DNA from 4 places in the Pseudoalteromonas pernae genome. Region 1 is predicted to be linked to each of the others. Evidence: predicted binding sites of a transcription regulator. Region 1 holds the regulator's gene; each other region holds the start of a gene.
What was found. The regulator sigma-54, encoded in region 1, starts transcription at its own class of promoters, with help from an activator protein. The targets are predictions, from matches to a motif close to GTTGGCACGNNNNTNGNNT.
Positions count from the first base shown of each region.

Region 2: V1358_RS16595 (YggN family protein) is a predicted target of sigma-54. The motif match lies at 1,454-1,472, and genes of this name have one in related genera.
Region 3: V1358_RS13475 (DUF3192 domain-containing protein) is a predicted target of sigma-54. The motif match lies at 4,182-4,200, and genes of this name have one in related genera.
Region 4: V1358_RS03545 (DUF1707 SHOCT-like domain-containing protein) is a predicted target of sigma-54. The motif match lies at 1,873-1,891, and genes of this name have one in related genera.

Region 1 covers NZ_JBDODM010000004.1:178,321-184,552, forward strand. Annotated here, with positions in the region: gene pmbA (metalloprotease PmbA) at 1-42, shown strand, start outside; gene V1358_RS10990 (VOC family protein) at 186-602, shown strand; gene mgtE (magnesium transporter) at 646-2,004, opposite strand; gene V1358_RS11000 (HPr family phosphocarrier protein) at 2,196-2,465, opposite strand; gene rapZ (RNase adapter RapZ) at 2,468-3,313, opposite strand; gene ptsN (PTS IIA-like nitrogen regulatory protein PtsN) at 3,344-3,790, opposite strand; gene hpf (ribosome hibernation promoting factor) at 3,792-4,079, opposite strand; gene V1358_RS11020 (RNA polymerase factor sigma-54) at 4,105-5,595, opposite strand; gene lptB (LPS export ABC transporter ATP-binding protein) at 5,619-6,232, opposite strand, start outside.
Region 2 covers NZ_JBDODM010000008.1:131,029-137,260, forward strand. Annotated here, with positions in the region: gene V1358_RS16590 (aminotransferase-like domain-containing protein) at 1-599, shown strand, start outside; gene V1358_RS16595 (YggN family protein) at 634-1,416, opposite strand; gene V1358_RS16600 (PA3496 family putative envelope integrity protein) at 1,788-1,973, shown strand; gene V1358_RS16605 (AzlD domain-containing protein) at 2,011-2,310, opposite strand; gene V1358_RS16610 (AzlC family ABC transporter permease) at 2,307-2,954, opposite strand; gene V1358_RS16615 (cytochrome b/b6 domain-containing protein) at 3,108-3,746, shown strand; gene V1358_RS16620 (S8 family serine peptidase) at 3,932-6,232, shown strand, end outside.
Region 3 covers NZ_JBDODM010000005.1:206,247-212,478, reverse strand. Annotated here, with positions in the region: gene rapA (RNA polymerase-associated protein RapA) at 1-752, opposite strand, end outside; gene V1358_RS13485 (PhoH family protein) at 1,073-2,473, shown strand; gene V1358_RS13480 (diguanylate cyclase) at 2,819-3,721, shown strand; gene V1358_RS13475 (DUF3192 domain-containing protein) at 3,762-4,139, opposite strand; gene V1358_RS13470 (D-2-hydroxyacid dehydrogenase) at 4,282-5,226, opposite strand; gene zntR (Zn(2+)-responsive transcriptional regulator) at 5,364-5,777, shown strand; gene V1358_RS13460 (SO_0444 family Cu/Zn efflux transporter) at 5,761-6,232, shown strand, end outside.
Region 4 covers NZ_JBDODM010000001.1:814,736-820,967, forward strand. Annotated here, with positions in the region: gene V1358_RS03535 (MiaE family protein) at 1-206, opposite strand, end outside; gene V1358_RS03540 (sulfotransferase) at 313-954, opposite strand; gene V1358_RS03545 (DUF1707 SHOCT-like domain-containing protein) at 1,148-1,840, opposite strand; gene V1358_RS03550 (GGDEF domain-containing protein) at 2,189-3,232, shown strand; gene V1358_RS03555 (YqaA family protein) at 3,229-3,807, opposite strand; gene V1358_RS03560 (CBS domain-containing protein) at 3,946-4,374, shown strand; gene V1358_RS03565 (dienelactone hydrolase family protein) at 4,371-4,952, opposite strand; gene V1358_RS03570 (MmcQ/YjbR family DNA-binding protein) at 4,949-5,347, opposite strand; gene V1358_RS03575 (S9 family peptidase) at 5,496-6,232, shown strand, end outside.

The DNA.
Region 1 (6,232 bases):
GGCTCCGTGCTAATCGAGCAAATGCAAATTGCGGGAGAGTGATTGTTTACTCACTCTCAACCTGCAAACGTATAACGCCCTTAATTGGGCGTTTTTTATGTGTAATAAATGCTTTACCTAAACTTAAGTTGAGGTTTTAAAGTCTTCCTAACGTCAAAAGATAAACATTAATTTAGGAGAGACTGATGTATTTAGAGCATGTAAATTTAGTTGTTAGTGATATAGAAAAGGCCCTTACTTTTTACCGTGCTGTATTTCCTCATTGGCATATTCGCAGCAAAGGACAGGGTACTTGGTCTGGGAAGCCGCGTAATTGGCTGCACTTTGGCGATGACTATCACTATATCGCTTTTAGTGATAATGGCGAGGGCGAAAACCGCAACCTCGAAGGCCATCAACAAGGTCTCGCACACTTTGCTTATGTGACGCAAAACCTCGATGAAGTCATTACACGACTTCAGCAGGCCGGTTTTGAAATTGCCAAACAAGGTGCTGACAACCCCTATCGTCGTAATGTGTATTTTTTGGACCCTGCGGGCTTTGAAGTGGAGTTTGTGCAATACCTGACCGATATTCCTGAACTGCGCAATAATGAGCTCTAAAGGTGTTATAGATGCCCGAAAAATGGGCATCATTGCTAGGAAACTAAATTAAGAACCAGGTCGCGGTGCCGAGGAAAGCGAAGATACCCACAATATCCGTCACTGTGGTCAGCACTACGTTACCTGCTAGTGCAGGGTCGATGTTCATGCGTTTGAGGATCAGAGGTATTACTGCACCAGCAATACCCGCAGCGAGTAAGTTCATGAACATGGCGAAGGCGATCACCAAACCAATGGTTAAGTCCCATTTCCACAAGGCGATGGCACTGCCTATCAGAACAGCCCACAGCACCCCATTTAGCGCACCGATAGCGAGCTCTTTGGTAAGAATGAATTTCTGGTTGGTATCGTTAATATGTCCCAGAGCAAGACCACGGATAACAAGGGTCAGGGTTTGCGAGCCCGCAACACCACCCATTGACGGCACAATACCATTCAATACGGCAAGGAAAGGCAGAATACCCAAGGTACTCTCAAAGAAGCTGGCCACAAATGCAGCAAGCATAGCCGTGAGTAAGTTAACACCGAGCCACACTGAGCGACGCTTGGTACTTTTCACTACTGGTGCGAAGGTATCTTCTTCATCATCTAGACCAGCAAGACTTAACATGCTGTGCTCAGCACCTTCACGGATAACATCAACGATGTCATCGATTGTGATACGACCAAGCAGATGCGCTTGTTCATCAACTACCGGTGCTGAAATCCAGTTATGACGCTCGAACAGTTGTGCAACTTCAGACTCATCCATGGTGATGGGAATCGACTCACACTCATCATCCATCACTTCGCGAACAATCGCGTCCGGCATAGTCGTCAACAAAGATGTAAGCGGCAGAGAACCGAGAAAGCAGTTATCTTTATCGACCACGTAAAGCTCGTCCGTGCCTTCAGGTAATTCACCTTTGAGACGCAAATAACGCAGTACCACATCAATGGATACATCAGGACGAATGGTCACCGTATCGGTGTTCATCAAGGCACCTGCAGAGCGCTCTTGATACGACAAAGCCGTCGTCGCACGGTCGCGATCTTGGCTGTCCATCGCCTCGATTACGTCTTTATAGACTGGTTCAGGTAAGCTACGAAGTACTTCACCTAGGTCATCGTCGTCCATATCTTCGGTCGCCGCAGCAATGTGCTCCGGTTCCATGCGGGCAATGATACTCAGACGTACATCTTCAGAGAGTTCTTCGAGAACGTCACCTTGTACATCAGGATCGACGAGTGACCATAGTTTAAAACGTGTTTTGTGTGGGGAAGACTCTAAAAGTAGCGCCGTATCACTGGGCGCTGTTTTTGCGAGAAGCCTGCGTACATGAACAAACTGGCCGCTGCTAAGGGCTTCAGTAATTTCCTGAAGTGGTTGGAGCGGATTCTCTTGTTCATAGGCTTCTGGCATAGGCTTCCCTTAAAGATAAAACTGGAAGAAATCTGCTTATAAGCGGGCACTTACAAGCGCTTGATAAGTTTACCTTAACTCAGACAAAGATACCAAAGGTAAATGAGATATAGGGGATGTTTATATTTTAGGTAAGAAACTATCGCAGTTTTTAGATGGTCGCTTTACCTAATAGAGCACCAGTCAAAGAGCTATTCTTGTTCGTGGAATTTCTCAGCAATTAACTGCCCAATTGCAACAAGTGCACCTTCTTCATCAACACCTTCGCATACTACGCGCACTTCTTTGCCTTTACCGCTTTCTAGCAGCAACAGCGCGAGCACGCTATCTGCTTCGGCGCTTTTTTCACCCTGATACAGCGTAATTTTAGCGTCGAAGTTCATCGCTAATTGCGCAAGTTGCGAGGCTGCGCGGGCGTGCAAACCGAGTTTATTTTGGATAACGAAGGTGGCTTCAGTCACGGTTACTTTTCCTGCTCACGATGGCGGATTTTGACATTCGGGTAGGTGTCCATAAAACGCTCTCCCAATGTCTGCGCTAAATAAACTGAACGGTGTTGACCGCCAGTACAGCCAATCGCAATCGTCAGATAGCTGCGGTTATTGCGCTCAAGGTGCGGTAACCAAGTTTGCACGAAGGTTTGAATCTGCCATGTAAACTTTTGCACTATGCCGTCACTTGAGAGGTAATCTTTTACGGGTTGATCTAGGCCTGTTAAGGGCTTGAGTTCAGGTTCCCAGTGTGGGTTAGGTAAAAAGCGCGCATCAAATACGTAATCAGCATTTTTTGGGATGCCGTATTTAAAGCCGAATGACTCAAAGGTGATGAGTAATGGTTTGTCTTTCTTACCGAGAACTTTTTCACGGACCATTTCAGCCAACTGATGAACGCTAAGTTCGCTCGTGTCGATAATAAAGTTAGCGTGCGAAATTAACACGTCCAACAGTTTCTTTTCTTCACGAATAGCGATATCTAAGGGCAGGTTTTGCATCGACAATGGGTGTAATCGACGCGTTTCGGAAAAACGTCTAATCAGTGTTTGTTCATCGCTGTCGAGATAGAACAATGAAGGCTTTGAAAATGCAGGGAGGTAAGCCAGAATGTCACTGAATTCCTGCTCTTCTTTAGGCAGGTTTCGGACATCGATACTGACGGCTATTTTGTCATAGCTGTCCGATACACTGCGGACAAGCGCTGGCAGGAGGTTAACTGGAATATTATCTACACAGTAATAGCCCAAGTCTTCTAAAACGCGTAAGGCGACAGATTTTCCCGAACCAGAACGCCCACTGACGATAATCAATTCCACTTTATTACCCTTTAAAGTTCTATTACCAAATCAGGCTACAAATAGCTGATAAAGCTCCTGATCAGTGGTCACTGTTCTCAGCTGTTTGCATAATTGCTTATCTTTAAGTCTATCAGCAATTTGTGACAAGGTCTTGAGGTGTTGATCACACTGATTATCTGGTACGAGCAGTGCGACAAAAATATCAACTGGGCGGTTGTCTATGGCATCGAAGTTAATGGCTTCGCGGTTGGTGACTATGATGGCGATCGTTTGATCAATACCTTCTAATCGACCATGCGGAATTGCGACGCCTTTCCCAAAGCCTGTGCTACCGAGCTTTTCGCGCGCGAGTAGGGCATCGAGAATGGTTTGCTCGTTTAAATGCGGTGCATGTTGATGAGCAACCTGTGCTAGGTACTCCAACATTCTTTTTTTGCTATTAAAAAGGACCGCAGCTTTGCTGCAGTCCTTTGAGAAAAGATGTTCTAAGCTCATTTTAATGACGAGATAATTTCTCTTTATGTTTAATTACTTGGCGATCTAATTTGTCAATTAAGCCATCAATCGCCGCATACATATCTTGGTGTTCTGCGGTGGCAAATAATTCGCCGCCATTTACATGAAGTGTTGCTTCTGCTTTTTGTGTGAGTTTCTCTATATCTAGGATGACATGTACATTGTTAATATGGTCAAAATGACGCTCAAGTTTTGCAAATTTACTATTCACATAGTTGCGAAGAGAGTCTGTGATTTCTACATGACGACCGGTAAGATTCAATTGCATAAGCATTTTCCTTCTTGTCTAACGTCTATATCAAGCTTTTACGTTGATTTGACGGTGGTATGGCTAACGATTCACGATATTTTGCAATCGTTCTTCGAGCCACTTTGATTCCTTGCTCTGCGAGTATGTCGGCTATTTTGCTGTCGCTTAATGGCTTGGCAACGTTTTCCGCCGCTACTAGCTTCTTGATCAATGCTCGAATCGCTGTGGATGAGCATTCACCTCCATTCTCGGTGTTCACATGGCTGGAGAAGAAATACTTCAACTCAAAAATCCCACGTGGCGTATGCATATATTTCTGTGTTGTTACACGAGATATTGTTGACTCATGCATCTCAACCATTTCGGCCACGTCATTGAGGACCATTGGTTTCATCGCTTCTTCGCCATGTTCAAAGAATGCCTGTTGTTGTTGAACAATGCAATTAGTTACTTTTAGTAAGGTATCGTTGCGTTGTTCCAGGCTCTTTATAAACCATTTTGCCTCTTGTAAGTGAGAGCGAATAAATTGGCTGTCACTTTGTGATTTACAGCTACGTCCTAATGAAGCGTAGTGATCATTAACCCGTATTTTTGGCATGCTGTCGGGGTTTAACTCGACCAGCCAACGCCCTTTGACCTTCTTAACAGATACATCAGGAATCACGTATTCTGACTCTTCGCGCACTATGGTCGCGGCAGGTTTCGGATTCAAACTGTGTATTAATGTCATCACCTCTTTTAACTGAGCTTCTTTAAGCTTAGTCTTTTTCATTAAGGTGCGATAGTCACGGTTGCCTAGCAAATCAATGTAATTACAAATTACCTCTTTCGTTTCACTAAGCCAAGGGGTTTGAGGTGAAAATTGATTGAGTTGGATCAATAAGCATTCTTGTAGTGAACGCGCACCAATTCCAACAGGATCAAAGAGTTGTATTCTTTTTAGGACCGCTTCTATTTCATCGAGTTCGATTTCTACGTCCTGCTCTTCATGATTCAAACTCTCGAGTAAATCTTCGGTTGTCACCGTGAGGAGGCCATTGTCATCAATCGCTTCGATGATGGCTGTCGCAATCGCTTCATCAACTGGGCTGAATGGGGTGAGTTGCAGTTGCCACATTAAATAATCGTGCAGCGTCTCGGTGGTTTCACCTTGGTAAACAAACTCATCGTCTGGCATAGGGCCTGCTGATGCGACGGGGGCAGCGCTAATGTACTCGTCCCAAGACATGTCCATCGGTAGCTCGTCACTGATGGAATCGTTATTTAACGCGTCAGAACTTTCTATTTGGTCGCTACTTTGGGGTTCGGTATCGAGTTTATCTTCACCGTTTTGTAGGCGATCATTGTCGTTTTTATCGCCTGGGTTATCAGCGTAGTTTTCTTCTTCGATTTCTAACAGTGGGTTAGCGTCAAGTGCTTCTTGAATTTCTTGTTGAAGATCCAAAGTACTGAGCTGCAACAAGCGTATCGCTTGCTGCAATTGTGGAGTCATTGTTAATTGCTGGCCAAGGCGCAGCTGTAATGATTGCCTCATGTACTCTAACAATCCTTTTATTGTTATAGTCTAAATTGCTCACCTAAATAAACATCACGAACTGTTTGATCGGCTAGGACTTGCTGTGGTGTGCCTGATGCGATCAATTCGCCGTGAGAAACGATATACGCGGTTTCACATACATCTAAGGTTTCACGCACATTGTGGTCGGTGATAAGTACACCAATGCCACGGTTTCGCAGGTGCTCAATAATTTTCTTTATATCTAACACCGAAATAGGGTCTACACCAGCAAAAGGTTCATCTAAAAGGATAAATTTGGGGTTAGCGGCTAAAGCGCGAGCAATTTCAACGCGACGGCGCTCACCGCCTGACAATGCCATCCCAAATGAATCACGAATATGTTGGATATTAAATTCGTCTAGTAAGCTTTCTAATTGCTCCTCACGACCCGCTTTGTTGAGGTCCTTACGCGTTTCCAAAATCGCCATTAGGTTTTGATAAACGGTGAGCTTACGAAAAATAGATGATTCTTGGGGCAAATAGCCGATACCTAAGCGTGCTCGCGAATGCATTGGCAGCAAAGTAATGTCTTGCTCGTCAATACTGATCATGCCTTTGTCACTGGGCACTAAACCTACAATCATGTAAAAGGTTGTGGTTTTGCCTGCTCCAT
Region 2 (6,232 bases), on a different contig from region 1:
TATTGATTGAAGATGATGTCTACGGTGAGTTGGCCTATGAAGCAGACGATGCCAAACCAGCTCAGTACTTTTCGACCATGGGCAATGTGATCACCTGCTCTTCGTTGTCAAAAACGGCGGCCCCAAGTTACCGTGTAGGTTGGATGATAGCAGGTAAATTTGCGCCACAGGCGCGCCGCCTCAAGCGAGCGATGAGTTGCGCGTCTTCACTGATGAATCAATGGGCTTTGTACGAGTTTATGAACAGTGGCGATTACGACAAAAATTTACGTGTTATGCGCCAGCGTTTGGCGCTAAACAAAGAGCGCATGCGCGCGCTGGTGCAAAGACACTTCCCTGAAGGTACGAGGATGACTAATCCACAAGGAGGATGTGTATTGTGGATTCAACTGCCATCAAATTATGATGTGATAGCGCTATTCCATAAGGCACTAGATTGCGGGATTAGTATTACGCCCGGAGCGATATTCAGTGCCACGGATAAATATCGCCAATGTATGCGCTTAAGCTATGGTGTGGAGTGGAGTGAAAAAATAGAAAAGGCAGTGGCGCTTTTGGGAACGCTCTGCCTGCAAGTGCAAAAAGGGAGAATAGATTGAGTCATGGTTGGTGACTCAATCATTTTGTATTGAGTTAGTTACTGAGTAGTTGGTAGTCCTTAAGCTCAGGAACCATACCGATTAGTTGCTGTTCTTGTGCTGCAAGTTCAGTGAAAGATACACATAGAGCATCAGCGCGTTTTTCAATATTCGCTGCTTGTAACTCTACACGTTGTTCAACTTGTTCACCCAAACGTTCCATGCGTTGCTCAAATTCGTCCATATTGCCGCCCGAGCCGATTAGCTCTGAGCCTAAAGCGATAAATACACTGCCGATTGATTGCAGTACCGCTTGTTCCATTGCACGTTCAAAGTCTTCATCAAACTGGTTTTCAATATCGTTACCCAATTGCTCGAACGTTTTTTTGCCCATCACAAATGCGCCGTTTTGGTAGAAAGTGTGCTCGATGTTCACACCTATTTGCTCAACTAGCTCAGTCAAGGCATCGCTGCTTTGAATGCCAAAGGCTGTGCCAACTTCTTCGATAGCTACGCCTGCGATTTTTACGCCATCTAGCGCGATTTGTGCCACTTCAGGCATGTAAGTGCGCACGTTATCAGCATAATTAGTCAACGCCTGCTGCTGTTGGTCGTTGAGCTCTACTGATTTGCCATCAATACTAAGCTCGCCGTGTTCAAAAACTAAATGCTGATTTTGCTCATTGGTAATTTCAATGCGCTGAGGGTCAATACGTACATCATTTTTAAACTCAATGTTGCATTGTTCTGAGCCAAATGAAATGGAATTAGTGTCCCCAGCGTACGCCGCACCAGAGAGACCGATAGCTGAGATGATAGCAAGTGAAGTAGTTTTCATTTTTTAAATACCTGTTGAAAGAGTGACTTACTTCACAATTCAAATTCGATGCCAGAAAATAAAAACCATATATTTCATGTGTTTATAAATTTGTAGCAAAGGTGGTGATCTTTTTGTTGGTGCATTTGACTAACTTTTAGCGGATTTTTTACGACGCAATGGTGTAAAAAAGAAGTAATTTCATTGTTGTTAACTACGATGTGTCATATCGACCAAATTGTTAATTCAATATGCTTGTCGATACGATAAAAAAATCTCACTTTTCAGTTTTGGGATTAGCAGCTATTTATTCACTCGAAGGCACTAGGCCCTTTATTCAATGAGCAGTGTAGCTGCCATTGATCTCTGTTTTGATTTTTTTGGAGTGTATTGTGGGTAAAACATATTCCTATGATGCGGTAGAAGACGATTTTGTTGAAGATGAATACGAAGCGATTGGACGCAATCAAAATGATCGTCGTAAACGCAAAGTAAAGAAAAAGCTTGATGATTATCTAGAGCAGCGAAAGCTCAGAAAAAATCTCGGCTACGATGATTTTGACGACATTTCGGATTAATTAGAAAAGGGGCGCATGCCCCTTTTTTAGTTTCTTGCTAACGTAAGGCAAAAAATACCGCCATAGAAACCAATGTGGTGGCGTAAATGCTCTGTGTTTTATATGCGGTGGCGATGGCTACAAGCGCCGCTATCAAATAGGGATTAGTGTAACTAATCTGCCACTTGCCGTCGGGTAGCAATGCGATAGGCACCCAAATCGCAGTTAACACCGCAGGAGCACTAAAGCTCAAAAAACGCTGCATTTTAGGGCCAACCCTAAAGGGTAATGAGCGGTGCAAAAATAAGTACCTACTTGAGAATGTAATGGCGGCCATGACTAACAGCGTAGTGATCATTGTTTCACCTCACGAGTCATAAGATAACCACAACTCATGCCCAGTAAAGCACTCGCTACTAGCCACATATCAAACCCCCACGATTTTAGTGCGGCAGCACTGATACCAGAGACCATCACACATGCCAGCGTGGCACGATTTTTTATTGAAGGAACGACCAAAGCGATAAAGGTTGTCGCTATGGCGAAATCGAGCCCTAGGTTGGTTAAATCCGGTAGCAGCTGGCCCGCTACAATGCCTATTAATGTCCAAATATTCCAAAACACATAGAAGCTAAAACCCGCGCTAAGGGCATAAATAAGACGAGCTTTAGTTTGGTAGGCTTTGGGGTGATGAGAAAAAGCAAATAGCTCATCGGTGAGCACAAAACTAACCGGCAATCGCCAGCGTAAAGGTTGGGCTATGACTTTTTGTCGAACAGCAAGGCCATACAGGAAATGGCGAGAGCTGATGATGAATGTGGTGATAGCAATGGTGAGTAACGAGGTGTCACTAGCGATGAGTTCTATCGCCACAAGTTGTGCTGAACCAGCAAAAACGAGCAGCGACATCAATTGCGCCTCGAAGGCGCTAAAGCCATTTTGCATTGCCAAAGAGCCACACAATATCCCCCAAGGCAACACCGCCAAATTGAGAGGCATCATATCCAGCTGTCCTTTGAAAAAGGCCACTTTGTTCAGGTTATTCTTTTTTCTTGGTATTTTGTCGTTGGTCATCTTCAAATCTAATCGTGTAAAGTTCGCTCTGCTCGAAGAGTTTGGCATAATCAACATCATTGCAAAAGAAGTGGAACTGTTATGAAAGTTTGGGATGGATTTATTCGTTTTTTTCATTGGGCACTTGTTGCCTGTTTAGCTGGCTTGTATTTCTCAGCTGAAGAAGGGGCTATGGACCTGCATTTTGTGATCGGCTACGTCACTTGCGCTTTACTTATTACGCGTCTTTTTTGGGGGATGTTCGGCAGTGAAACCGCACGCCTTTCAGCACTAATAAATGGGCCCAAAGAGGTCGTGCAGGCGATTAGATCACAGAGCATGAAAGCGGGGCACAATGCCGCTGGTGGCTATATGGTGTTATTGTTTTTTGTTTTGATTGCGACTCAGTTGGCGACAGGTTTGATGACAACAGACGACATCCTCACCGACGGTCCGCTGGTGCAACATGTGCCTTATGAGTGGGTAGAAATAGCATCATCACTGCACCATCAAAACTTTGATTGGCTATTAATAGCAATAGCACTGCATATTTTGGCGATTATTGTTTACGCACTACGTGGTAAAAAGCTGGTACCTGCTATGATCACGGGTCGTAATCAACAAGTTAATGGCAAGGTGCAAATGAAAGCGAGCTGGCCAGCATTTATATTGTTCATGTTTGCATTAACATTGCTAATGATGACGTGGGGTTACGAGCCATTGGTCGCACTCTTTTCGTAGAATTGTAAAGATTTGTTACAAATTTAATAAGTCATTGCTTCATAGTCGTTTTTTGTTCAGGTAAACGCTTACATCGGATATTAACCGGTAGTTTACAAATGTACTGGATTGTAACGTACCTATTTTTAGTTATATTGTTCGACGCTTGGATAAAGCGTAATGGAACTATAAATAGGAAACCAACTATGAATAATAATAAAATGCGCCTAAGTGTAATCGCACTAGGCATCTCTTCTGCGCTGGTCAGTGCCTCTGCAGCCAGCGCCAACTTAACAACACAACCAAAATTATTTGATGCACAGAAAAAGCCAATCGTTGAGCGCCAAGTTGCACAATTAGAACAACAAAAACAAGCAGTTGCTTGGTTAGTAGAACTAAACGGTCAACATCTCTATGGTGTGAGTAAAGCGAACCAAGCATCTGTAAGTGCAGAAATTTCTAATATCCAACAGCGTGTTATGAGTGACATGCAAAATATGGATTTAGGTCTAAATGTGTTAACTCGTACTTCTAAACTCGCTAACGCATTGGTAGTAGACGGTGACGAAGCGCAAGTAAAGCAGCTAGAAAAACACCAAGATGTTAAAGCAATTTACCCTGTTTACGACTACGAACTTGCTGTTGAAGACAGCGCTAATTACATCAACGCGACACCGCTAGTTGAAAATAAAATCGCTACGGGTGAAGGTGTGCGTGTAGCCGTTCTTGATACTGGTATCGATTACACCCACGCAGCGTTTGGTGGTGAGGGTACTGCGGAAGCGTACGCAGCGGCTATTGCCGATGAAACCGTGACTTGGCCACAAGGCATAGTTCAAGGTGGTTATGATTTCTACAATATGGACCCAGACCCAATAGACAATGGCACCAACCATGGTACCCATGTTTCTCACTCGGTAACGGGTATAGCGCCGAACGTTGATTTGTTCGTGTATTCAGTGTGTGCGGGTGGTTGTCCAGGTATTGCACAGCTCATGGCACTTGAAGCAGCTATGGATCCAAACGGCGATTTGGATATCGAAGACCGTGTAGACGTTGTTAACATGTCTCTCGGTGGAGATTTTGGTGATGTTGCTCAAGATGCCGTAGGTCTATTTATTAACCGCGCTGTAACGCTAGGCACAAACGTGGTTGTCTCTGCTGGTAACGATAACAACATTCCATATATCGTCGGTGGACCAAGTACGTCAGAGAATGCACTATCTGTGGGGGCGATGACACACCCAACTAATACGGCAAGTGTGGCTACCGGCACAGTGGCTGGTGAAGAGGCGATTTTCCAAGGTGCAAACTTTGGAGCTACTGATTTTAGTTTTAGTAGCGACGATATTGAGCTGGTATACCCAGAAGCAAACCAGACTGCGTGTACTGCATTTGCAGACGATGTGGACTTCACTGGCAAAGCTGTCCTCATTGACCGTGGTGGCTGTGCGTTCACGCAAAAAGTACTTGCGGCACAGGCTAACGGTGCGGCGTTTGTGATTATTGCCAACAATACTGATGATGGCACGCCTGCGCCAATGGGCGGTTTTGATGCTAACGTAACGATTCCATCTGTAGGTACAACCTATGCTGTAGGTATGCAGCTTAAAGAAGGTGCGAGCTTTAGCGTCAGCGTGAATACTGTAACCACAGATGGCGCAGTAGCGAGCTTTTCGTCACGTGGTCCATCAGTAAGTGGTTTACTTAAGCCAGAAATTACTGCGCCGGGTGTGAACATTATGACTGCTCATCCTGGCACGGGTACTGGCGAGTCTGGCGCATCAGGTACTTCTTTCTCAGGCCCGATCACAGCGGGTGCGATGAGTATTCTTAAAGAAGCATTGCCTGAGCGTAACGCACACGAGCTTAAAGCAACCATCATGAATGCGGCTAACCTTGACGTGACCATGACACCACGTGCAGTGGACCCAGAGACAGAGCTTGCACCAATCAGCTTAATTGGTTCGGGTCTTGTGGATGTTGAAAAAGCGGCCAATCTGCCTGTTGCTGCGTGGGCAAAAGACACTCGCCAAGCTGCGTTGTCATTTGGCTTCCACAGCCTTGCTGAAACCACAACGATGACCAAAACGGTGCAGGTGAAGAACTTCTCTAATTCTGCAAAAACCTATGATCTTGCATGGCAGCAGCGCTTTGCTGATGATTCTGAATCAGGTGCAATTAGCGCTGAATATCCTGCATCAGTTAGCATCCCAGCAGGTCAAACAGTTGAATTTGATGTGACCGTAACTGTTGACCCTACAAAATTGCCTGAGTGGAAAATCAATTACACCAATGCTTGGAAGTCAGAAGCGGGAGCATTTTTAACTAAGTCTGAATTAGACGGTGCGCTTATCTTCAATGAAAGTGGTGAGGAAGCGTTGCACTTGGTGTATCACGTACTTCCGCGCGCAGCTGCGAAGCCAGTATTCGGTGCTGAAAAAACAGCTGATGGCGTTATCTATACCGTGAAGAACGAAGGTGCGACAGATTTCGAGCCGATGATT
Region 3 (6,232 bases), on a different contig from region 1:
ACTAACTGTTCTGTTTCAAACACGTTCGGGCTGTCTGCAAATGCTTCAGCACAACGTTCTTCGTCGAAGATAGCAAACTTTAGATTGAAGCGGCGCAGCATTTCTACAAGCCATTGATGTTGCAAGTTTTCCGGAACTACCACAAGGACACGAGAAGCTCTTCCCGTCAGTAGTTGTTGGTGCAAAATCATGCCGGCTTCGATGGTTTTACCCAGACCTACTTCATCACTTAGTAACACGCGCGGCGCAAAACGTTGACCGACTTCTCTGGCGATGTGCAGCTGGTGCTCAATCAAGCTCGCTCGTTGACCAATCAGGCCTTTTAGTGGTGATTGATCGCGATTAAATCTGTGTTGCCAAGTGTTATAACGCAAAGTGTAACGGTCGAAGCGGTCAATTTGGCCTGCAAAAAGTCGGTCTTGAGGTTTGTTGAACTTGATAAAGTGATCAAGAAAAGTTTCTTTCAACTCCGTTGGCTCATCATTATCAACACGCGTACCCACGTAGGTATACAAGCCGTTTTCTTCTATCACTTGGCTAACAGTGAGTTCCCACTCATCAGCACTGCGGATCACATCTCCGGGATTAAACAACACGCGGGTCACGGGCGCTTCTGCCTGCGCGTAAACGCGGCTTTCGCCACTTGCGGGGAACAATATGTTTACTTGGCGTCCTTCCAATGCAACTACGGTACCTAATCCTAAATCTGATTCGGTGTCACTGATCCAACGTTGGCCTAAGGAAAAATTCATTGCGTGCTCAATCTCGACTTTTTGAATACCAAAACTAGGGCGCGTGGGCCCGAGCAAAAAAAGGCGGCTATATTAGCGTGCTAATTTACGATAATCACCTTAAAACTGATAAATAGTGCAACGCTTGTTTAGATTATATACAGCAGCAAAAGACGGTCATTTTTGCAAATGTAAATTTGCACTTTTTCTTACATTTTTTACTGTCATAAAAGCGTCTTTTCTTGCCCATAGACTAAACTTGAAATATGCCTTAAGGCATCACCACCTTGTCATTGTAGTCGTAAAGGTGCAGATATAATAAAGACAAATAGGATTGCGCTATGGATAAAGACCGCCACGCCAACAGTAGTAAGATGTACGTCCTGGACACCAACGTATTGCTCCACGAACCCCTTGCATTCCTCTCCTTCCAAGAACACGACGTCATTATCCCGATGACAGTACTCGAAGAACTCGACCACATCAAAGACCGCAAACGTGACGTTAGTCGTGATGCGCGAGTGGCGATTCGCTCTTTGGATGAGGTGCTACGTGATGCAAGCCCTGAACAAATGCTTCAGGGGGTGACATTGCCAAGTAATAAACGCACGCCAGACCAGACACGAGGCAAGCTGATCATCGTCAATGATCATCTGTTTGCCGACAGCATTTCGGGTTTACCAGGCAATGAAAATGACCACCGTATCATCAATTGTGCGGTGTACTTGCAAAAGCAATATAGCACGGCGAAAGTGGTGTTAGTCACCAAAGACATCAATATGCGACTCAAAGCCAAAGGCGCGGGGCTGCATTATGTTGAAGATTATCGCACTGACCAATTGATTGATGACATTGCATTACTGACGTCGGGTTACAAAAAAGTAGAGGGTGATTTTTGGCAACATGTCGGCGAGTGTGAAACCGAGCAGCAAGGTCGTGATGCGCTGCATCATGTCTCACGCAAACTGGTGCCCGATGTATTTGCCAATGAATATTTACTTGATGACAGTGGCCATTTTGCGGCTCGCGTAGTCGGCTATGATGAAGAGCATATTACGCTCAAAGATTTAGGGGTTGAAAGGCTGATGTCTCGCAGTGCGTGGGGTATCAAACCAAAGAATGTGTATCAAGGGATGGCGATGGATGCCTTACTCGACCCTGATGTGGAACTGGTGCTGCTTACCGGGCCAGCTGGGTGCGGTAAAACTATATTGGCATTGGCATGTGCGTTGGAGATGATTATCGAAAAGAAAACCTACGATAAGCTTATCGTCACGCGAAACACGCCTGAAATAGCCGAATCTATTGGTTTCTTACCGGGTACGGAAGAGGAGAAAATGGCGCCTTGGTTAGCTGCTATTACTGATTCCTTAGAGGTATTACATAAAGGTGATGAAAACCCGATTTCAAGCCGCAACTACATCATGGAAAAAGCCAATATCCAATTTAAGTCTGTGAACTTTATGCGTGGACGTAGTATTCAAAATGCCGTAGTGCTCCTCGATGAAAGCCAAAATTTAACGGCGTCTCAATTGAAGACCATCATTACGCGCTGTGGTACAGGCACGAAATTAATTTGTTCAGGTAACTTGGCGCAGATTGATAGTAGCTATTTAACACCTGTGACCTCTGGTTTAACTTACATTGTCGAGCGCTTCAAACACTTTGAAGGCAGTGCGACGGTCAACCTCAATGGTGTTGTGCGTAGCCGCCTAGCATCGTTCGCAGAAGAAAATCTTTAACAGGGATGCTTGTTCGTGCACCTCGCGGCGCACGAACAAGTCAAAATACTTGCTACCACAGCAACAACACAGTTGGTGTAAGCAGATATTTTGCGTATTATTTATCAAAGATGGGTGTGTACATAATTTGACCCTGATGTATTCAGGTTAGACTCATTGTGCACTCTTATGCTGCAAAGGTTCCCTTTGCAGCGACTCGCTTAAAACTGCTGAAAAATATAACGTAAATGCAGGCAGGTCAGTCTAAACTGATGTCAGTAGCGGATTAAATAATTGAATAATACATGTCAACATCACGCTCTTTAGAAGTGAATGTTGAACAAGGTATAGCATACAGGAAGGCTCATGAAGTCAGCGAAAATTCTCGTCGTGGATGATGATGAATTAAATCAAGTAATTTTAACGAAAACCCTCACTCCTAAATATCAGGTTCACTGCGTGAGCAGTGCCGCAGAGATGTTCGCATGGCTTGAAGAAAATACGGTCGACCTTATTCTCCTCGATATTATCATGCCGCAAATGAACGGCTACGAGGCGCTCAAGCTGTTGAAACACGGAGAGCGCACACAAGCCATTCCGGTGATTATTATTTCCGCGAATGACTCTAATGAAGACGAAGCTAAGGGTTTAGAGCTTGGGGCGATGGATTACATCACCAAGCCATTTGGTAGTGCCATTGTCCGCGCACGGGTGAAGAACCAATTGACCATCAAGCAAAAAAATGACTTGCTGGAAATGTTGGCAAGTATTGACGGTCTTACTGAAATACCGAACAGACGATACTTTGACGAACATTTTGCGCGCGAATGGCGCCGCAGTGCGCGTGCAGGATTGCCTTTGTCTGTGTTGATGATTGATATCGACTTCTTTAAACGATACAACGATCATTATGGCCATCAAAAAGGCGACGAGTGCCTTAAACGCGTGGCTCAAGCCTTGGTGAACAACTGTCAACGCGGTAGTGACTTTGTTGCCCGTTACGGCGGTGAAGAATTTGTTGCCGTGCTACCTGGCAGTGAAGGTGATACTGCTATGGCACTTGCGAATAAGTTGTGTAACGTAGTGCGCGATTTGAATATTACCCACATTGACTCACCTGTTGCCGACCGTATTACCGTAAGTATCGGTGCCACTACTTTCATTGACGGCTGTGATGATAGCTGTGAGATGGAGCTGGTGGAGCAAGCAGATAAAGCGATGTATAAAGCAAAACAACAAGGCCGCAACGGCTTTGCATCTTATGAATAAAAAACAGCGCCTTTAGGCGCTGTTTTTCAATATGCTGTTGTTAAAGGTTGCTTACCAGAGCTTGGTATGCGCTGTCGCCAATACTCACCAAACGGCCTGATTTAAATACCAAAGGTGTGCATTCGTTTTTGCTGATCTTGCCGTCAGATTTCACGCTTTGTGTGGCGTAAAACAATACTTGGTATGTTTCACCTTGATGGCTGAAAGACTCGCTGAAGTCCGGCGTGCCAAGCGCGTCTTTTACTGTCATGGCAGCGCTGTTTAAATCCAGGTTGGTAATGTATTCACGGTTCTCGCGTTGTTGTTTTTGCCAATCACTTGAGCCCCACTGAGCATCAGCCTCGCCATCGTTTACTGAAATCACACAGCCACCTAGCATTGGCAGGGCAACAAGAGCGCAGAGTAATACTTTTTTCATTTTAGATTCCGTTTTTGTTGTTTGGTCTATTTACAAAGTATCTATCAAGTTCGATGCCAATAGTTAAAAATCCAATATATTCATATGGTTAATAAATAATTTAAGTTTTAACTTTGGTTGTTTTCTAAAAATAGTGGTCTATTTAACTAACTTGATTGCGTATTTTACCACCTTCGAAAGCACTAATGTTTAACGCTAATTGCGCAATGAGCCTATCTCTTGCTTGCGAAGAAGCCCAAGCAGTGTGTGGCGTTAACAGTAGGTTGTCACCTTGATATTTAATCAGTGGGTTGCTCGCCTGAGGAGGCTCTTCACTTAATACATCGAGGGCGGCACCTGCTATTACACCGTTTGCCAGTGCATCAGCCAAATCCGCTTCATTAATGATTGGTCCTCGAGCGGTATTGATGAGTACCGCAGAAGGTTTCATCATCGCCAGTGTCTGTTTATTGATAAGCGCTGTGGTGTGGGCTGTTAAAGGGCAATGGATAGAAACAATATCGCCACGCTGCAGTGCATCTTCAAAACTAACGCGTCCAGCTCGTGGTACTTCGCCTTGACGTTCAGCGATGAGTACCTCCATACTGAATGCGCTGGCTACTTTGGCAACTCCTTGTCCTAGCTCGCCAAAACCGATAATGCTCAGTGTTTTTCCTGCCAGTTCGTTGATAGGGTAGTCCAAGCGACAAAACATCTCGCTACGTTGCCATGCACCCTGTGCGGTATCTTGAATGTAGCGGTGCATGTTACCCAAAAGCAAAGACATCATAGTAAAGGTGTGTTGAATTAAACTCGATGTCGAATATCCGGCAACATTGCAAACGGCTATACCGAGCTCATTCGCTGCTGCGATGTCGATATTATTGGTGCCTGTTGCTGCTACGCAAATGAGCTTTAATTCGGGTAATGCCAACATATGGTCACGATTAATTTTTGCTTTGTTGGTGATCACAACTTGCGCATTGTTGAGGCGCGGAACCACTTCTTGCGAATCGGTAAGAGGGTATGCGATGAACTCGCCAAGAGATTCGATGGGGGCGAGAGAGTTATTTCCTAGCGTGTCCTTGTCGAGCATGACTATTTTCATGGCGTTCTCCAATATTCTAATTTGCGCTTAGTTTTTCATGGACTGCGTTTGAGCGCAAAATTAATCCTTGACCTTAGTGTTCACTCCAAGGTTTATAATCACTGTATCGAAGCAACAAAATGCCTTAAGGATGGAATATGCGAATTGGTGAATTAGCTAAAAAAGTATCCATGAGTACTGATGCTTTGCGCTATTACGAACAGCAAGGGTTGCTCAGCAAACCACAGCGTAATCAAAGTGGCTATCGTCAGTACTCAGATAGGCATGTGGCGCAGCTTAATTTTATTCGTCGCGCTAAGGATGTTGGCTTTAGCCTTGAAGAGGTCGCTGAACTGTTGAAAATTAATTTTGAAAAAGAACAACATAGCTGCCATGAGGTGAAGGAGTTAACTCTACGTAAGCGTGATTTGGTGGCTGAGAGAATTGCAGAATTACAACGCTTCCATGCGTCTTTGTCGCAATTAGCAAAAGATTGCTGCGGAACATCAGCCCCCGCTGAGCATTGTTCAATATTGACCGCTTTGGAGGACATCGATGGACTTAATCACTAATTTTTGGCAATTGTTTGTGCTTTCTGCACCTTGGCTGATGTTAGGTCTCGCAATTGCTGGATTACTGAATGTTTATTTGCCTGCAAACTTCTTGCATCGACACCTAGGTAAGGAGGGCTTGTGGACCACGGTTAAAGCAGCATTGATTGGAGCACCAATGCCACTGTGTTCTTGTGGGGTGATCCCCGCGGCAGTTGGACTTCGAAGGGCGGGTGCGTCAAAAAGTGCAACTACTTCTTTTCTAGTGTCGACTCCAGAAACAGGCGTTGATTCGGTGTCAGTTTCATATGTGCTACTTGGGCCTTTTATGGCGGTGATAAGGCCTATAGCTGCTATCTGCAGTGCGATTACTGCAGGTTTATTGGTAGGCAAAGAAAGCGAGTTGCCCCTTAAAAATTCAGCTCAAGCACTCAGCCAAGAACAGTCAAGCTGTTGCTCATCACAAAAGCGCTCCG
Region 4 (6,232 bases), on a different contig from region 1:
ACTTGCTTGAAGTGAATCATCTCTTCAAGGGCCAAATCGGTCATCGCTTTAACCAATTTACGCTTGTCTGGATAATGAGAAAGCATCGACAAAGCCATGCCTGAGGCCTTTTTTTCTGCTGCCGCATGGTCCTGTAAAAAAGTATCGAAGTCAGCTAATACCGCTTCAGTCCATTCATTTGGAGTTGCAAATTCTAATTCAAACATAGGATTCAATAAGTACTGAAATTGGCGCTATTGTACTGGGACAGTCTCTTCGATGCCAGCACGTGTGACATATTGCTGTTGTGCAGAACGATTGAGCTGGTGTGCTCTAAGGCAACCACCAGCTATCAAGGTTATCTACTTTGCCGTTGCGAGTAGATGAAATTTTAAGTGGACTTTGCACTTCTCGCCACGCCATCACTTTGTTGCCTTTATTTAAATGCGCGAAGCCATCAGAGGTTGGATCAATATCCAAAAATGCACAAAACCGTTGGTAGTCAGCGGCGTTGCTCACATCAATGGTCAACAACCGCTGCGGGTCTGGCGAAAAATACTCTCGAACGGCCTGTTGATGACGCTCATAACAAGCGCTCAAGTGTTGATCATCAGCAAGCGTTTGTGCATTCAATGGCGCGAACACATCTGCATAGCTTTGTTTCAACAAAGGGCTAAAACCACCTTGTTCACACAGCAAGTTCTTTTGCATTCGTAACAAGAGTTGTTTGATGGACGCAAGCCAAGCTTGTCTGTCTCTTTGCAGCAGAATAAAGCGACCGCTGGGGAAATGCTTAGCTAAATATGGGTAATGGCTAAAGCAAGGTGTATCGGCAAAAAATTGTGCCTGTTCAAAGCATTGTTGTGTATAGGCTGTATGGGCTGTTGGGATGCCAGCATTGATTGCGGCTACGCACACGCTTGTAGTACCGGTACGTGGTAGCCCCACAACAAATACTTTATTTTCTAAACTCATAATTGCCCACTCATCGAAAGAGTGGACAATTATACGCGGACAGCTCAATGGTTGAACCCTTAGGGCCGTAACATTGGAGTATATTTTTTTGTGTTTTCACCTGACTTACATAACATCAGTGGGGAATGCAGATTCACCCTCGTCAAATGGTCCAAGGGTCACTGCAAAAGCATCCAGCTAAGATCGACCCACTCTAGTAGTATTTGTCGTGTTTTCCGTCGTCTTTTGGCTCTTCAAATAATTCACGCATACTTTGGGCGAAAGTTTTCAATTTTTCTTTCATCGTGCGCTTAACACTAATTTCCACGCTGCCAAGCACAATTCGACCGTGAATGATAATTTTCGGGCGCTGTACGTCGTTACTGCGCGGTCCCAATGTCACACGTTTATTAGCTATTGAGCCAGCGATATTGGTCACTTGCGTAATAACATCAACATTGTGTGGGACGTATATTTCATGGCTACCTAAATAACAGTTAACGTGAATATGTACTTCTGGGTGAGTAAAAATTGCGTTACTGAAATCCAACTCCATGCAGCCCAATACATTGGTGAGATTAATATGTTTTGGTACGACCCAGTCACCACTGCGCTGATCAGAACTAAGAATTGTGGTGATCTTTGAATCTGCCTGAGCTTGGTCACTGTGAGTATACTGGGGGCGAAAACGTGCGGCTTTCTCACTTTGATAACGCGGGTCTGATTGCAAGGGTAAATCAGCTACAAGTGCCATGAGTTGTTCTTGGTCTTTACACTCATAGGCACTGTCTAGGCGACGCTCAAACGCATCCGCCGATAGTTCACCATGGCTGTAGTTTAAAATAAGTTGATCGATGACCTCTTCTTTTACCACCTCGAGAGGTCTGTCTTTCGCCGCCACTGTCATAATCATTCTCCGTAATAAATCCAAAGCTGTTAAAGCAAGCTCCAGACCAAGATTAAATACTCTTTTAAATCATAGTGTTAATAACAATTAAAATGATAAGAAGTGTAAAAAACACTAACTTTATGGATTTATCACCACTTATTGACAATTATCACTCCAAACGCCCGATTGCACTATACTCACACTACGCTAGACTGAAGCTAGATTAGTCTAGCTTGCAGCAATATGATTCATTTACCAACTTTGATTGGCATATCAACACTGTTAAATTTATTTATCGGGTGTTTTTTATTGGCAATCTACTCACAACGACGACAACGAAGCTTTTGTTATTGGGGGTTATCGTGTGTGGTATTTGCCTCAGCAGAAGTTGTAGCAAGCCTTCGGGTGTTTATTGACTTTACTTTACTCACCTATACTGTTGCCGACATTCTCATTATCACCGCGCCAACCCTCGCATTATATGGTGTACTTTGGCATCTTACTCCAGAGCGTCAGTATCCGGTTGTGAAGTACATTTGTGTTGGCAGTGCTGTGGCCCTGCTAGCGTTATCTCCTTATTTAATGCTATCGCAACTATTCACCAGCCTAGTGGTCGCAACTCTGTTCGCAGCGACCGCATTTCACCTATCTAAAGCAAGAGTCCTGACCAATATTTACATCCTCATTTTAACGTCCCTTTTCGTCCTTCATAGCGTATTAATGCTTGGCCAGGCAGCCTATATGTCATCGATTCTATCGCTGCCGATATCCGATAAGTCAAACCACATCTTGGAAATTATTCTGGTTATTCACTTAGTACTAACGACCTGCACCGCGCTGGTTTTTCCGATGTTGTATTTCACTCGCTCAGAAGCGCACCTTATCAATCTTGCAAACTTTGATGCCCTCACTAACTTGTACAATCGTCGCGCCTTTTTCACCTTTGGCGAGCAACGAATAAAAGAATGCATTGATAAACAGCAACCCATTGCTGTGATGATGATAGATGTCGATTACTTTAAGCGCGTAAACGACCAATTTGGTCATGATGCTGGCGATGCAGCTTTAAAATGGATTGGTAAAAAGATTGGTGATCATATTCGCAGTTCGGACGTGGCCGCTCGCATCGGCGGTGAAGAGTTTGCCTTGATACTGGCAAACACCGATCATGAAACAGCCATCAAAGTAGGACAACGTTTGCGAGCCAGTGTCTTTGAGAGCAATTTCCGCTGGCATGATAAGGCTATCCCGCTGAGTATTAGTATTGGCGTAAATTGCCAACCGCTCGCATGCAAAGATATTAAACACATGCTGATGCAAGCGGATAAGGGCTTATACATCGCCAAAAACAGTGGTCGCAATCAACTGGTTGAGAATGACGACACACTCGTTGGCGCGGCATTGAGCTAGTGAAATAGCCACCACAAACCGACCGCGACAACGCTTATCACCACCATCGCTTTTACTTTGTGTTTTCGTATTAGTTGCTCGGCACGATTACCCGCAAAATATACAAGCACAGCTAAACCAAAATACCGAATAGCACGCGCTATAGCTGTTGCTAGGATAAAGAGGGTGAGCGAATAATGCGTGGCACCTGCTGCCAACATGGCTATTTGAAACGGTATTGGCACAATGCCTAAAGTGAGCACAAACCAAAATCCCTTTTCCTGCATTTGCAGTTTTATTTCTTGAAACTGTTCAGGGCTAGAAAACGTAGAGATTATCCATTGCCCAAGCATATCAAAAAGGTAATAACCCAGCGCATATCCAAATAGTGCGCCCAACATACAACCGAGCGTCGCGAACAGCGCAATCAACCAGATTTTATCTCTTCTGGCCTGCATCAAAGGCACGAGCAGCGCTTCAAGTGGCACGGGCACAATGGTCGATTCCAAGAATGAAGCAAACGTAATGCTCTTGAGCATGTGTTTGGAGTGAATCCACTTTTTAGTCTTTTGCGCTATGCGTTGTTTAACAGACATCCTGTTCCTTTGTTTTGTCGCAACTCGGCGCTTATTGTACCGAAAAAACATTTTAACACGCTAAATACCATGAAAAATTTGCCATTTTCGCTTATAACTCTAGGTATCACTCCAACTTATTGATATTACAGAGGCGTTATGAAGTTGAGCGACATTATGAGTTCACCCGTGGTGACGTGCTCCCCAGATGAAACATTGCGCGTTGTCGGTGATATTTTTAAGCGCACTCAATTTCACCATATTCTAGTCACCGAGCAAGGTGTATTAACAGGTGTTGTATCCGACAGAGACTTTCTCAAAGCCATCAGCCCGAATGTCGGCAAGGCATCAGCCACTGCGGCTGATAGAGCAACCCTCAATAAGCGTGTAAGCCAAGTGATGAGTCATTCACCTATTGCTTTACCAAGCACTGCCAAACTAATCGACGTGGTGGCCTTGTTTAATCAGCACCGCATTTCCTGCGTGCCCATCATTAACGACCAACGAGCCCCTGTAGGCATCATTACGTGGCGCGATATTATGCGCGTCCTGCTCGAAAAATATCAAAGTAAGCAAGGCTCAATTTAATAACTAAACGAGCACGAAGACACACATTGATGTAATGGCTTTGCCTTGATGGTATGTAAATAGTGCTGATAGCAATGCTGATTGTAGTTATCAGAATGTGCATTCATAAATCCATGTAACCCAGTTGCCCTGTGGCAATTAACTTGCTCCTTCGACGACAAAGATGACATCAGTTCTTGCACATCAAAATGTTGCTCTTCATGTGCAAAGACCAGAGTTGTTGGGCAGCTAGGCTGCAATTGTGTGCGTTTTCGAATTTGCCCACCATAAAACAGCAAAGCACCGCTGAGATTAGCTAGTTGGTGCGTACCTATCATTTCCCACACCGCAGAGGCCCCCACACTAAAACCAATTAACGTAACTGGCTCTTGGTAATGCGCTATTGCTTCTTTGACGATAGCGCCATACTCATTCACGCTACTGTGTTCAGTAAAATGGTTATAGGCCTGTGGTTCATCAATAAACCCCAAATCCATGCCGCCGTATGGGTCAATCACTTTGTGAGCATCAATATCAAATGCCAACGCCTCTAACGCTTTAGTTCTTCCGAAAATATCGCTGACAACAACTCGTTTCATTCCAGTTTTCCTTGCCCATCTAGCAACAACATCAATATGCGCTTTTTCACCTTTACAGGTAGTTTCTCAACCACCAGCAAATAAGAGTTATCGATGAATCGTTGCAGCTCACCATTTGGAATGCTGCCATCTAAAATTATGGTATTCCAGTGGCGTTTGTCCATATGATATCCAGGGACAACAGCCGAAAATATTTCTCGCAGGATTAGCGCCTCATGAGGGTCGCATTTTAGGTTCATTTGCCAACACAGCCGCCCATCTGGGGCTGCTCTTTTAATGAGTGTGGCAAACATCTTGCCTTGCACTTTATAAACGTCAACGCCTTCTCCAAAGGGCTGCCCTACCGTTGCGTCAGGTTTATCCAATAAATATTGGCGCACTGAACCTTCATCCATTTTTCACTACTCCCAAAACAAATTAGTGCCTACTATAGGAAATATCAGCATACTTTATCGGCTAAATATTGCACTTGGTCGAGTTCGACTTGAACACAATCCAGTGCCTACTTAGGATGAATCTTTCGCTAATTAAGAAGAAAAAGCTATGACCAAACTTAGTTTCGCTTTGCTCGGCACGTCAATTATGGCTGCCGCATGCGCTCATGCTGCACCAAGTAACTTATTACAGTCAGAAGATATTTTTGCCTTGGAATATGTAAAAGATCCGCAAATCAGCCCAGACGGCAACAAGGTCGTGTATGTGCGTAGCAGCTACGACATTATGACGGATAAAGGCAAACAATCATTATGGTTGTACGATGTAAAAACTGATATGCACACGCCATTGTTTGCGGATGAGCACAATTATTCGTCGGCGCGCTGGTCACCCGATGGCACACGCATCGCCTTTAGCAGCAATCGCAGTGGCTCATCACAACTGCACATGTATTGGCTTGAGCAAAACAAAACCGCTTTACTCACACAACTCCCCAAATCTGTTAGCAACCTAAGTTGGTCACCGGATGGCAAGCAACTCGCCTTCACTATGAGCCTGCCAGAGGGCAAGTCGGATTTTGTGAAGTCGGTAAAATTGCCCGCCAAACCCAAAGGCGCGAGTTGGTCAGAACCCGTAACCGTCATTGATAAAGCCCGCTACCAAGCCGATGGCCGCGGCTTTTTAGAGCCTAGCTTTAGCCAAGTATTTGTGCTTCCGGCTGATGGTGGCTCTGCTCGCCAGCTCACTATGGGCGATTTCCAGCATACCGGTCCTCTTAGCTGGAAACCAGATAGCTCTGAGCTAGTGTATTCAAGTGACCAACACCCAGAGTGGGAATACCGCAC